Regions from separate parts of the Geodermatophilus sp. SYSU D01180 genome, predicted to be linked through region 2. Evidence: riboswitches for the same ligand, from Rfam matches in the RefSeq annotation. Region 2 holds a riboswitch; each other region holds the start of a gene.

What was found. Region 2 has a riboswitch for cyclic di-AMP ahead of ACI8AA_RS22945 (C40 family peptidase). Riboswitches for the same ligand answer to the same signal wherever they lie in the genome.
Region 1: another riboswitch for cyclic di-AMP. It lies ahead of ACI8AA_RS05010 (transglycosylase family protein); the one in region 2 lies ahead of ACI8AA_RS22945 (C40 family peptidase).
Region 3: another riboswitch for cyclic di-AMP. It lies ahead of ACI8AA_RS10600 (transglycosylase family protein); the one in region 2 lies ahead of ACI8AA_RS22945 (C40 family peptidase).

Annotation. Positions count from the first base shown of each region.
Region 1 is NZ_JBJGZH010000003.1:212,207-216,406, forward strand. It holds gene treZ (malto-oligosyltrehalose trehalohydrolase) at 1-1,206, opposite strand, end outside; gene ACI8AA_RS05010 (transglycosylase family protein) at 1,317-1,916, opposite strand; cyclic di-AMP (ydaO/yuaA leader) riboswitch at 1,920-2,054, opposite strand; gene treY (malto-oligosyltrehalose synthase) at 2,302-4,200, opposite strand, start outside.
Region 2 is NZ_JBJGZH010000043.1:11,810-16,009, reverse strand. It holds gene ACI8AA_RS22950 (hypothetical protein) at 169-489, shown strand; gene ACI8AA_RS22945 (C40 family peptidase) at 659-1,759, opposite strand; cyclic di-AMP (ydaO/yuaA leader) riboswitch at 1,790-1,875, opposite strand; gene ACI8AA_RS22940 (hypothetical protein) at 2,097-2,321, shown strand; partial or broken gene ACI8AA_RS22935 (YhjD/YihY/BrkB family envelope integrity protein) at 2,376-3,194, shown strand; gene ACI8AA_RS22930 (transglycosylase domain-containing protein) at 3,218-4,200, opposite strand, start outside.
Region 3 is NZ_JBJGZH010000009.1:69,142-73,341, forward strand. It holds gene ACI8AA_RS10585 (o-succinylbenzoate synthase) at 1-202, shown strand, start outside; gene menD (2-succinyl-5-enolpyruvyl-6-hydroxy-3-cyclohexene-1-carboxylic-acid synthase) at 199-1,878, shown strand; gene ACI8AA_RS10595 (VOC family protein) at 1,885-2,133, opposite strand; cyclic di-AMP (ydaO/yuaA leader) riboswitch at 2,601-2,771, shown strand; gene ACI8AA_RS10600 (transglycosylase family protein) at 2,776-3,951, shown strand; gene ACI8AA_RS10605 (isochorismate synthase) at 4,049-4,200, opposite strand, start outside.

The sequences.
Region 1 (4,200 bases), on a different contig from region 2:
CAGGCCGGGGGACAGCGTCGCCGAGACGCGGTCCCCGATGGCGCGGTTGCCGACCTGGTCGTGGTCCTGCAGGTAGCCGAGGAACTTCCACCCCGGCAGCCGCGCGGTGTCCACCGGCCGGCCGTGCGAGCGGCGGCGGAAACTCGACCACGTGCCGTCGTGGAAGAAGGCGCCGGTGAGGGTCTTGGCCAGCCCGGCGAGACCGGCCTCGGCGAAGTCGCCGTAGTAGCCCTGGCCCTCGCCGGTGAGCGTCGCGTGCAGCGCGTGGTGGAAGTCGTCGCTCCACTGCGCGTGGATGCCGGTGCCGCCGGCCACCCGCGGGGTGACCATCCGGGGGTCGTTGAGGTCGCTCTCGGCGATCAGCGTGAGCGGCCGGCCGACGGCGACCGAGAGCCGGTCGACCTCCTGCGCCATCTCCTCGAGCACGTGGGTGGCGCGCTCGTCGACCAGGGCGTGGACGGCGTCGAGCCGCAGCCCGTCGACGTGCATGTCGCGCAGCCACATCAGGGCGTTGTCCAGGACGTAGCGGCGGACCTCGTCGGAGTCCGGCCCGGACAGGTTGACCGACTCGCCCCAGGTGTTCGCGCCGCCCTCCGAGAAGACCGGCATGAACAGCGGCAGGTAGTTGCCCGACGGGCCGAGGTGGTTGTAGACGACGTCCTGGATGACGCCGATCCCGCGCTGGTGGCAGGCGTCGACGAACCGCTGGTAGGCCGCGGGGCCGCCGTAGCTCTCCTGCACCGTGTACCAGAGCACGCCGTCGTAGCCCCAGTTGTGCGTGCCGTCGAAGCCGTTGACCGGCAGCAGCTCGACGAAGTCGACGCCGAGGTCGGCGAGGTGCCCGAGCCGGTCGATGGCCGAGTCGAGGGTGCCCTCGGGCGTGAACGTGCCGACGTGCAGCTCGTAGACGACGCCGCCGGCCAGCGGGCGCCCGGTCCAGGCGGTGTCGCCCCACGTGTAGGCCGACGGGTCGAACCGGCGGGACAGCCCGTGCACGCCGTCGGGCTGCCGGCGCGAGCGCGGGTCGGGGCGGGGGGTGTCGTCGTCGCCGAGCAGGTAGCCGTAGTCGGACTCCGGGCCGGCCTCGGCCTCGGCCCGCCACCAGCCGGCGTCGTCGCGGCGCATGTCGTGCACCGTGCCGTCGACCTGCAGGCGCACGCGCTCGGGCACGGGCGCCCAGACGGCGAACTCGACGGGTGCGGACATGCGGGGGCCTCCCAGCGGTAGTGCGGCTGACCGGTCCCTCTTGCCCGCTGCGGGCCGGGTCAACCGCGAGCGGCGGCCGGGGGAGCGGGTCCCCCGGCCGCCGCCCCGGGTCACGGCAGCTGCAGCAGCTGCCCGACGTAGATCTCGTCCGGGTTGCTGACCGTGCCGCTGTTGGCCGACCAGAGGGCCTTCCAGCCGCCCTCGACGCCCTGGGCTCGGGCGATCTTGCCCAGCGTGTCGCCGGACCGGACGGTGTACGAGCCGCCGGAGGCCCCGGCGGCGGACTCCCCGGCCCGGGCGGCCGGGGCGGGCTCGGCCGCGGCGGGAGCGGCGGCGGGCTCGGCGGCCGGCGAGCCGGCCTCCGGGGCGTCCGGGTTCAGGCCCTTGCCGCAGGTGGGCCAGGCACCCGGGCCCTGGACGTCGAGCGTGCGCTCGGCGACGGCGATCTGCTGCGCCTTGGTGGCCAGGTCGGCGCGCGCGGCGTACTCGGTGCCGCCGAAGGCCGCCCAGGTGGACTGGCTGAACTGCAGGCCGCCGTAGTAGCCGTTGCCGGTGTTGATGCTCCAGTTGCCGCTGGACTCGCACTGGGCGACGGCGTCCCAGTCGTTGGGGGCGGCGGCCGAGGCCGGGCCGGCGGCGACGCCGATCGCGGCCGCGGCCACGCCGGTCGTCACGAGGGCACGGCGGAGCAGGGACGTGGACGTGCGCATGGGGGATCTCCGATCCGCCGCCTGCGAGGTGAGCTGTCGGGTTCGGAGCGATCGGTGCCCCGGCCGCACGACGTGCGGCTTCACCCCGAGGCGCTGCGTCCGGTCCCCCCGTGACCGCGGTGCAGGCGCCGAAGTGGGTCCCCCACCCCCGTCCTGGCTGTGCAGGAGGAACGGAGCCCGGCGGACGGGGTTCGGCGGACCGGCTCCGGCACGCGGCTGTCATGGACCCGCGTGCGGGGCAAAGGTAACGGCCGCATCACGAGACGGCACACCCGCCCCACCCGTCACGGCGTGTCGCCCGGCGTCCCCGCGGCGGCCCGCGCCCGGCGGCCGGGGGGAGTCGCAGGTCACGGCGGCGCCGGCCGGCGCCGCCGTGACCTCCGTCTCACTCCCGGACGAGCAGGGCCACCGGCAGCCGGGCGAGCAGTTCCCCCACGGGCGCGCCGCCGGCGTGGGAGACGACCCGCGTGCCGGTGAGCACGTCGCGCCACCCGCCGGTCGGGAGCGCCAGCGCGGTGTCGCCCCAGCCGGTGGTGGCCAGCGCGACCGGCAGCCGTGTCGCCACCGTCACCGCGCCGTCCCGCTCTCCGGACCCACGGTCGAAGGCGACGACGTGCTGCGCGGCGGACCCGGTGGCCGCCACCGGGGTGTAGCCGGTGAACAGCCCGGGGTCGTCCCGCCGCAGCCGCAGCGCCCGCGAGACGACGAGCAGCTTGGCCGCGCCGGTCTCGTCGACGTCGGGCACCTCCCCGCCGTCGAGCCGGGCCAGCAGCGCGCGCCGCTCGTCGTAGTCGACCGGGCGGCGGTTGTCGGGGTCGACCAGGGAGTGGTCCCACAGCTCGGTGCCCTGGTAGACGTCCGGGACGCCGGGCATCGTCAGCTGCAGCAGTTTCTGCGCCAGCCCGTTGGACCGGCCGGCCGGGGTGATCCGCGCGACGAACGCCTCGACCTCGCGGTTCGTGGCCTCGTCGTCGAAGGCGGCGTCGACCATCGCGTGCAGCTGCGCCTCGAACGCCTCGTCGACGTCGGTCCACGTCGTCGACTGCCCGGCCTCGCGGGCGGCCTTCTCGGCGTAGGCGTGCGCCCGCTCGCGGGACAGCGGCCAGGCGCCGACCAGGTTCTGCCACACCAGGTGCGCCAGCGGCCGGTCGGGCAGCGGGTGGCGGGACAGCCAGCCGCGGACCAGGTCCGCCCACTCGGTCGGCACCTCGGCGAGGACGGCCAGGCGGGCCCGGGTGTCCTCGCTGCGCTTGGTGTCGTGCGTGGTCAGCGTCGTCATCGACTCGGGCTTGCGCTCCAGCCGCCGCGCCTGCGCCTCGTGGAACTCCCCCGGGGTGCTGCCGAAGCGCGCCGGGTCGCCGCCCACCTCGTTGAGCACCACGAACCGGGCCCACCGGTAGTACGCGCTGTCCTCGACGCCCTTGGCCATCACCGGGCCGCTGGTCTGCTCGAACCGGGTGGCCGCCTCGGTGCCGGCCTGCGCCAGCACCGGGTGCAGCGCGTCCACCGCGGCGACCAGGTCGGGACGGCGGTCGCGGACGTCGCCCACGGCGGCGTCGAGGTGCTCGCGGCCGTCGGGCAGGTAGGTGCGGTAGACCGAGAAGCTGGCCAGCAGCTCGGCCAGCGCCTCCTCCTCCGTCTCGACGTCGACGCCCGGCAGCTCGCCGATCACCCGCACCAGCCGGGCGACCTCGGAGCCGAGGATCCCGTCGGTGACCTCGCGCTTGCAGTCGTGCACCAGCTGCCCGTAGTCGACCGCCCGGCCGGACAGCTCGGTGTCCAGCGCGGTCAGCGCCGCCTCGCCGGCCGGGTCGACCAGGACGTCGTCGACCTCGGCCAGCGCGTCGTAGCCGGTGGTGCCGGCCGCCCGCCAGCTCTCCGGCAGGTCCTCGCCGGGCTCGAGGATCTTCTCGACCACCGTCCACCGGCCGCCCGACGCCTCGGCCAGCCGGTCCAGGTAGCCCTTGGGGTCGGCCAGGCCGTCGGGGTGGTCGATCCGCAGCCCGTCGACGGCGCCCTGCTCGACCAGCCGCAGCACCAGCTCGTGGGTGGCGCGGAAGACCTCCGGGTCCTCCACCCTCAGCCCGGCGAGGGTGTTGATGGCGAAGAACCGCCGGTAGTTGAGGTCGGCGTCCGCGCGCCGCCAGTCGACCAGCTCGTAGTGCTGCCGGTCGTGCACCTCCTGCGGGGTGCCCTCGCCGGTGCCGGGGGCGATCGGGAAGCGGTTGTCGTAGTACCGCAGCTCGGCCGTGCCGTCGGGGGTGGGGACGACCTCCAGCTTCTC
Region 2 (4,200 bases):
GGATGGCCGGCCTGCGGCCGGACCTGGTCGCCGCGGCCCTGTCCCGGCTGGGCGCGACCCGCGCCGAGGCGCACGCGGCGCACACCCGCTGCTGGGAGGACCCCGTCCCCCTCACGCCTCGCGAGCTCGGCGCGAGCCTCCGGACGGGGCCACGGGCCGGCCGAGCAGGTGGAGGACCGCCGGTTCGGCGACCTGGACCGGGAGGTCCGGCGCTGGCCGCTGCCGCTGTGGCCGCACCTGCGCTGGGAGGTGCTCTCCGCCCCCGGCGGCAGCGTGCTGCACGAGCACCTGGTGCGGGGCCCGGGCTCCCCGGTCCCGCCGGCGGCCGACGGGCGGCTGCGGGTCTGGGAGCACGTGGTGGCCGACGTGGGCGGCCTGCCCGGGGCGCAGGAGGTGGACCCGCGGGTGGTCACCCGCTGGGAGGTGTGCGGCTGCCCTCCGGCGCGACGGCCGCCTTCGTGGGGCCTCCTGCAGCAGGTCCGGACGTGACGGAGCCCCGGCACCCGAGGAAGGGGTGCCGGGGCTCCCGGTAGGTGACGCGCTGGAACGGCCAACCTCCAGGGGCCCGCCGGCCTCGTCCCGGGTCCCGCCCTGAGCCTGCGAAGGGTGGGGAGGACGAGGTCCTTCCACGAGGCGTGGGGGGAAGGGTGGTCCTTCCTCAGCCGATGCGGCGGGCGCCGGCGTAGCCGCCCATCGCGTCGATGCTGGCGACCTTGACGACGTCGCCCGACGTCGGCGCGTGCACCATCTGGCCGTTGCCGATGTAGATGCCGACGTGGCTCACCGGGCTGTAGAAGAAGACCAGGTCACCGGGCTGCAGGTTCGCGCGGGAGACCGCGGTGCCCATCGTCGACTGCATCCTGCTCGAGTGCGGGAGGCTGATCCCCGCGGCCTTGAACGCGTACTGGGTCAGGCCGGAGCAGTCGAAGGCGTCCGGGCCGGCGGCCGCCCACACGTAGGGGTCGCCGCGCTGGGCCATGGCGGTGGAGACCACGGTGCCGGCGACGCCGCTGGCGGGTGCCGGGGCCGCGGCGGGCTCCTCCGCGGAGGTCGTGGGCTCCTCGCGGTCCTCGTCGCGGCTGGCGCGGGAGTCCTCGGCGGCGTGCGCGGCGGCCGCGGCGTCGAGGGCGGCGCGGCGCTCCTCGGCGCTGAGCCGGGCGTAGTCGGCCTGGTAGGCGGCGATCTGCGCCTCGAGGTCGGCCTGCTGGGAGGCGACGGCGTCGTACTGGCGCTGGGCCTCGGAGGCGGCCTCGGCGGCGGCGGCCTGCGCGGCGGTGGCGGTCTCGGTGGCGGCCGCGGCCTGGCCGAGCAGCTCACCCTGGTAGCCGGCGACGCCCTGCAGCAGGGTGACGCGGTTGACGAACTCGTCGGCGTCCGTGCTGGTCAGGAGCGCCTGGAGCGACCCCATGCTGTCGCCGGTGTAGGCCGACCGGGCGATCCCGACCACCTGCCGGCGGGCGGTGTCGACGGCGGCCTGGGCGGTGACCAGCTGAGCGGCGGCGGCGTCCGCGGCGGCCTGCTGGGCGGCGAGCGCCTCGCGGGCCTCGTTGAACTGCTCGGTGACGACCTCGAGGTCGTGGCCCCGGGCGGCGACCAGCTGCGCGGCATCGGCGGCCGTCGTCGGCTCCTCGGCCCCGGCCGGCGCCGGGACGGCACCCAGCCCGAGGCCGATGCCGAGGGCGCCGACGAGGGCGACGGCGGCGCGGCGGCCGCGGCCGGTCGCGGGCATGCCGGGGACGGACGTGCGCAGGGACGCCACGCGGCGGTCTCTCCTTCTCCCAGGCCGCCTACCGGGTTAGCTGACGGGTTCGGGCGTGGAGTCGCCCGGCGCGTGCGGGCACGCGCTACACCCCAGGACTGCGATGGGTCCCCGGCCCGGTCCCCGCGGGAGGGGACCGGCTCGACGGCGTCCGCGGGGTGTCACCCGGACTGGTGACGGAGCGCCCCGTTGGACGTACTGAGCGTAAGGTCCGTGACCGGCGTGTGACAATCACCCCGGTGTAATTACATCAGTCACAAACGGTGAGCGGACGGGTACGGGAGGTTCCCGACCCCCGCCGGTTTGCGCCGCCGCAGGGGCGTGTACCGATTGCTGCATGTCCTCTTCCACGCGGATGCGCCTGGCCCGGCCGCTCGTCGTGCTCGCGCTGTTCGGCTCCCTGGTCGCCTGCGGTGACAACACCGACTTCTCCCGCGGTCCGACCAACTGCGACTCCTCCGGCGAGAACGCCAGCAACGAGAACGACGCCAGCTGCCAGGAGACCGGCCAGAACCCCGGCAACGACGCCCCCACCACCGACGACGCCAGCACCGACGACTGAGCGCCGCCCGGTCCTCGGCGGGCGCCGGGCCGCCCGGACTGGTGGCATGGTCGGGTGAGCCCGGCACGCAGGTGGACGGCGGCCCGGTTGCGGGCCGAGACGCGGACGCTGCTGGCCGGTGCCCGCCGTCTGCTGCAGGGCCGTGACCTCGCGCTGATCGGCGCGGGCCTCACCTTCTACGCCGGCATCGCGGTGGTGCCGCTGGTCCTGGTCTCCGTCCGGCTGACCGCGCTGGCCACCTCGGCCGAGGAGGTCCGCGCGCGCAGCGGGCGGCTGACCGAGCTGCTGCCGGAGTCGCTGGGCGCGCCGGACGCGGTGGCCCGGCTGGTCGACGCCGGCGTCCGGCTGGACCTGCTGGGCTTCGCGCTGGCGTTGCTGCCCCTGTCGCTGTACGGCGAGGGGCTGCGGCGGGCGCTGATGCGGTTCAGCCGGCGGCGGGAGAACCTCACCGGCTGGCGCGGCCGACTGCTCACGCTGCCCCTGGTCGTGGCGACGCCCCTGCTGCTGTACCCGCTGCTGCTGGCCGCCACGGTCATGGCCGACCTGGCCCGCGAGGACGGCGCGGGGCCCGCGGTCGGGCGGTTCGCCGTCGGCTACTACTCGGTGCTGTTCGTGCTCACCGTGCCCATCCTGTGGGGCTACGGCGTGGTGGCCGGCGGCCGGCACCGGTGGGGCGCGCTGGTCAGCGGCGCGCTGTTCACCGCCGCCTGCCTGTCCGGCTTCCTGCAGGGGTTCGTGCTGTTCCTGTCCCTGCCGCTGGACCTGGGCGCGCCCTTCGGCGGCCTGGTCGTCGTCGGCGCGGTGGTCGCCATCGGCCTGTGGCTGTTCCTGCTGCACCTGGTCCTGCTGGCCGGGTGGCTGCTCACCCAGTCCCTCGACGAGCGGCTGGGCCGGCGTCAGGCGTCCGGCCGCCAGGGGGAGCCGGGCGGGGTCTCCGGGGCGGGGGCAGCGGGCGCGGGCGGCGGCGTGGCCGGCGCGGGCGGGGGCGTGGCCGGCGCGGCCGGCGGCTCGGGTGCCGGGGTGGCCGGTGGCGGCGGCTCCGGGGACGGCGGGGGCGGAGGCGGAGGCGACGACGGCGGGGGCGTGCCGGGCGGCGTCGTCCCGGGCGCGGGCGCCGGCTGGGGTGCCGGGTCGGCCGGGGGCGCGGGCTCGGGCGCCGGCTCCACGTAGTCGCTGCCGTTGCTCACCAGGATCGACACCACCTGGCCGGCCACGGCCCGGCCGCCGCGCGGCGGGCTGGTGCCCAGGAGGGCGCCGGCCTGCTCGTCGCTGTCGACGCGCACCGTCCGCGGGGTGAACCCGGCGTCGGCGAGGGTCCGCTCGCAGCCCCGGACGGTGGAGCAGCCGGGCACCGGGCGGGTGTTGCCGTTCTGCACGGTCTGGTCGGCCGGCGGGAACTCGCCGCTCCCGCGCGCGGTCAGGATCGGCTCCATCGCGTCGTGCCAGATGGTGGCGCCCTTGCCGCCGCCGAAGCCGCCGACGTCCTCGTTCCGCTTGGGGTTGAGGACCATGACGCTCGCGGTGATCTCGGGCGTGTAGCCCACGAACGCCACCGAGTAGTTGTCCTGCGAGGTGCCGGTCTTGCCGGCGATCTGGTGGCCGCGGACGTAGGCGCGCGACCCGGTCTGGCCCGGGTTCCCCGGCTCGACGTCCCTGCGCAGCATCTGGTTCATCGTGTTCGCCACGCCCGGCGGGACGGCCTCGGGCGTGCACCGGTCGCCGACCGCCAGCGGCTCGCCGTCGGCGTCCACCGCCGGCTCCCCGTTCTGGTCGAGGACGGCGGTCACCGGGACCACGTCGCACTGCGTGCCGCCGGCGGCGAACGTCGAGTAGGCGCTGGCCAGCGCCAGCGGGCTGGTCGCCTCGGCGCCGAAGGTGA
Region 3 (4,200 bases), on a different contig from region 2:
CGCGCTGCCGGAGCTGCCCTTCGCCTGCGGCCTGGCCACGGTCGCCCTCCTCGACGGCGACGTCACCGACGCCCCGCTGCTGCCGGTGGACGGCGTGCTGCCGGTGACCCGGCCCGACCCCGCCCGGCTGGACGCCGTGGCCGCGCCCGCTGACGTGACCGCCCGCTGGACCGAGCGGCTGGGCGCGGTGCTGGCCGCGTGAACCCCTCCACCGCGCTGGCCCGCGTGCTGGTCGACGAGCTCGTCCGCGGCGGGGTCCGCGACGCCGTCGTCGCGCCCGGCTCGCGCTCGGCGCCGGTCGCCCTGGCGCTGGCCGCCGCCGAGCGGGCCGGCGTCCTGCGGCTGCACGTGCGCATCGACGAGCGGACGGCGTCCTTCCTCGCCCTGGGCCTGGCCCGCGCGTCCGGCCGGCCGGTGCCGGTGCTCACCACCTCCGGGACGGCGACCGCGCACCTGCATGCCGCCGTCCTCGAGGCCGACGTCAGCGGCGTGCCGCTGCTGGCGCTGACCGCCGACCGGCCGCCGGAGCTGCGCGGCACCGGCGCCAACCAGACGATCGAGCAGCCGGGCCTCTACGGCGGCGCGGTGCGCTGGGCGGCCGACGTCGGCGTGCCCGAGGCCGGCCGCGAGGCCGCGCAGAACCGCTACTGGCGCTCGGTGGTGTCCCGGGCGCTGCTCGCGGCCACCGGCGTCCTGTCCGGTGACCCCGGGCCGGTCCAGCTGGACCTGCCGCTCCGTGACCCGCTGCTGCCCGAGGAGGAGCCCGGACCGCTGACCGGCCCGTGGGCCGGCCGGGACGGCGGCGCGCCGTGGACCGCCGGCGCGTCCGCGCCCGCCGCGACCGCGCCGGTCGCGGACGGCCCGCGCACGCTCGTCGTCGCCGGGGACGGGCCGGACGCCGTCGGCCGGGCGTGGGCGGCCGGCGCCGCCGCGGCCGGCTGGCCGGTGGTCGCCGAGCCGAGCGGCGGGGCGTGGACCGACGGCGCCGTGCGCGGCGGGGCGCTGCTGCTCGGCGTGCCCGGCTGGCTGGACGCGCACCGGCCCGAGCGCGTGGTCGTCGTCGGCCGGCCGACGCTGTCCCGGCCGGTGTCGGCGCTGCTGGCCGACCCGCGGGTGCGCGTGGAGACCGTGGTCGCGGGGCCGCGCTGGCCCGACGCCGGCCGCTCGGCCGCGCTGGTCACCCGCGCCGCCCCGCCGGGCGGCCCGCCGTCGGACCCGGGCTGGGCCGCCGCCTGGCGCGTGGCCGCGGACCGGGTGGGCGCGACCGTCGACGCCGCCCTGGACACCGCGCCCGGGCTGACCGCCGCCCGGCTGGCCCGCGACGTCGTCGCCGCGCTGCCGTCCGGGGCGCTGCTGGTGCTCGGCTCCTCGACGCCGGTGCGCGACGTCGACCGGCTCGCCGTGCCGCGCGGCGACGTCGCCGTGCTCGCCAACCGCGGCGTCGCCGGCATCGACGGCACGGTGTCCACCGCCGTCGGCGCCGCGCTGGCGCACGGCGGGCCGGCGGTGGCGCTCATGGGCGACCTCACGTTCCTGCACGACCTGCAGGGGCTGCTCACCGGCGAGGGCGAGCCGCGCCCGGACCTCACCGTGGTGGTGCCCGACAACGACGGCGGCGGGATCTTCGCCCAGCTGGAGCCGGGGCGGCCGGCGTACGCCCGCGACTACCGGCGGGTGTTCGGCACGCCGCACGGGCGCGACCTGGTCGCCGTCGCGGCGTCCCTGGGGTGGGCGGCCACGGCGGTGGCCACGCCGGAGGAGCTCGCTGCCGCGCTGGCGTGCGGCGGGCCGCGGGTGGTCGTCGCCCGCACCGACCAGCGCGCGGAGGCCGACCTGGCCGTCGCCCTCCGGGAGGCCGCGGGCCGCGCGCTGGCCTGACCGGCCTCAGGAGCGGCGGATCTCCTGCAACGACCGGCCGTTGCCGTCGGGGTCGCTGAAGAATGCGAACCGCGAGCCGGGGGCGCCCTCGGGGCCCGGCTGCTGGACCTCGGTCACGTCGACCCCGCGCTCGGCCAGCTCCCGGCGGACGGCGTCGACGTCCTCGACGACGAGCGGCGGGCCCCGGGTCGAGCCCGGCTCGCCCAGCGGCATGCCCTGGACGATGACCACCGAGCAGGGGGAGCCCGGCGTCATCTGCACCACACGCATGCCCGGGGGCCGGGCTGACGTCGTGGTCGAGCCCGGAACCGACCTGCTCGACGTGGAAGGCCCTGGCGACGTCGACGTCGCTCACCGGGATCCCGGTCACCTCGAGTCGCGTGTCCGTGCGGGGGACCCCAGGGAGGTCCGGGCACCCGGCGGGTGCCTCGCGGCGCGGTCCCGACGGGGGAGGGGGAGCCCGTCGCCGGTGGCCTTCGTCACGGGATCCGGGGCGGCCGGGACGGGGGCGGGAGGACCGCGGCAGGGCCGGATCGCGCGCGGCGAGCAGCGCGTTCCGTTACCCGCGCGGGGATCACGCCGACGTCACGCCGTACCCCACGGGTCCCAGTCGAACCGTGCTGTGACCGCCGTCACGACGACAGTCGACATGACGACACGTAACGTTTTGGCTGCGCTCAGCGAACACGGAGCGCGGCGCCGGTCCGCCAAACCCTGCCCACCGGTCGCCCACGTCAACTCCCAGGGCAGGGGTGGGGGACCCACTCTTCCGGCGCGCGACGGCCCACGGGGGCCTGGTCGGAGCGCGCCTCGGGGTGAAGCCGCGGACCGCGGCCGGGCACCGATCGCCCGAACCCGACAGCTCACCTCGCCGGCGGTGATCGGGAGATCATCACCATGCCCAAGCACCGCGCACCCCGCTACGTCCGCACCAAGAAGGTCATCGCCAAGGCCCCTGTCGCCGCCGGCGCCGCCGCCGTCGGTCTGGGCGTCCTGAGCTCGCCGGCCTCCGCCTCCACCACCCACGACTGGACCGGCGTCGCCCAGTGCGAGTCCAGTGGCAACTGGAGCATCAACACCGGCAACGGCTACTACGGCGGCCTGCAGTTCAGCCAGTCCACCTGGGCCGCCTTCGGGGGCACCGACCTCGCCCCGCGTGCCGACCTCGCCACCCCGGCCCAGCAGGTCCAGATCGCCGAGGCCGTCCTGGCCGGCCAGGGCGTCGGCGCCTGGCCGAGCTGCGGCAAGTACCTGACCGACGGCACCACCGCGGCCGCCGCCGAGGCGCCGGCCGCCGAGCAGGCCGCCCCCGCCGCCGCCGAGGCCCCGGCCGCCCCGGCCGAGCAGCCGGCCGCCAAGCAGGTCGCCCCGGCCGAGCAGGCCGAGGTCACCACCGAGGAGTACACCGTCCGCTGGCGGGACACGGTGGCGAAGATCGCCGCCGCCCACGGCCAGAGCTGGCGGGAGCTCTACGAGCGCAACGTCGACGTCATCGGCGCCAACCCGAACCTGATCTTCCCCGGTCAGGTGCTGGCGCTCAGCGGCTCGACCGCCGCCCCGGCCGAGGCCGCCCCGGCCCCCGCTGCCGAGGCCGCCCCGGCCCCCGCCGCCGAGGCCGCCCCGGCCCCGGTCGCCGCCGCCGGTGAGGCCGCGCCCGCCGCCACCCCGCCGATCGCCGAGGCCGCCCCGCAGGTCGCGCAGGCCTCGGTCGTCGCCGAGATCACCAACACCGCCGGCGCCATCCACGAGGCCGTGCAGGCGGCGGCGAACGCCGTCGTCAGCAACGTCCCGGGCGCCGCGGACATCACCCTCGGCGGCACGCGGGCCAGCGCGGTCGACCCGGACGGCCACCCCTCCGGCAAGGCCCTGGACTACATGGTCATGTCCGACGCCGCCCTCGGCGACGCGATCGCCCAGTACCACGTGGACCACTGGGACGAGCTCGGCGTCGAGTACGTCATCTGGCAGCAGCGCATCCTGACCTCGCCCGACGGTGCCTGGAAGGCGATGGAGGACCGCGGCGGTGTGACCGCCAACCACTTCGACCACGTGCACGTCAACTACGTGGGCTGACCTCCCGCACACCCGACGAGGGCCCCGACCGCGCGCAGCGGCCGGGGCCCTCGCCGTCTCCGGGGCAGGACGCCGGCGCCGGCGGGACGGAGCCGCCTCAGCCCTCCAGCGCGGCCTGGAAGGCGGCGAACTTCGCCTGCGTCTCGGCGAGCTCGGCCGTCGGGTCGGAGGCGGCGACGATGCCGCAGCCGGCGAACAGCCGGGCCGAGCGCGGGTCGTCGTCGACCAGCTGGGCGCAGCGCAGGGCCA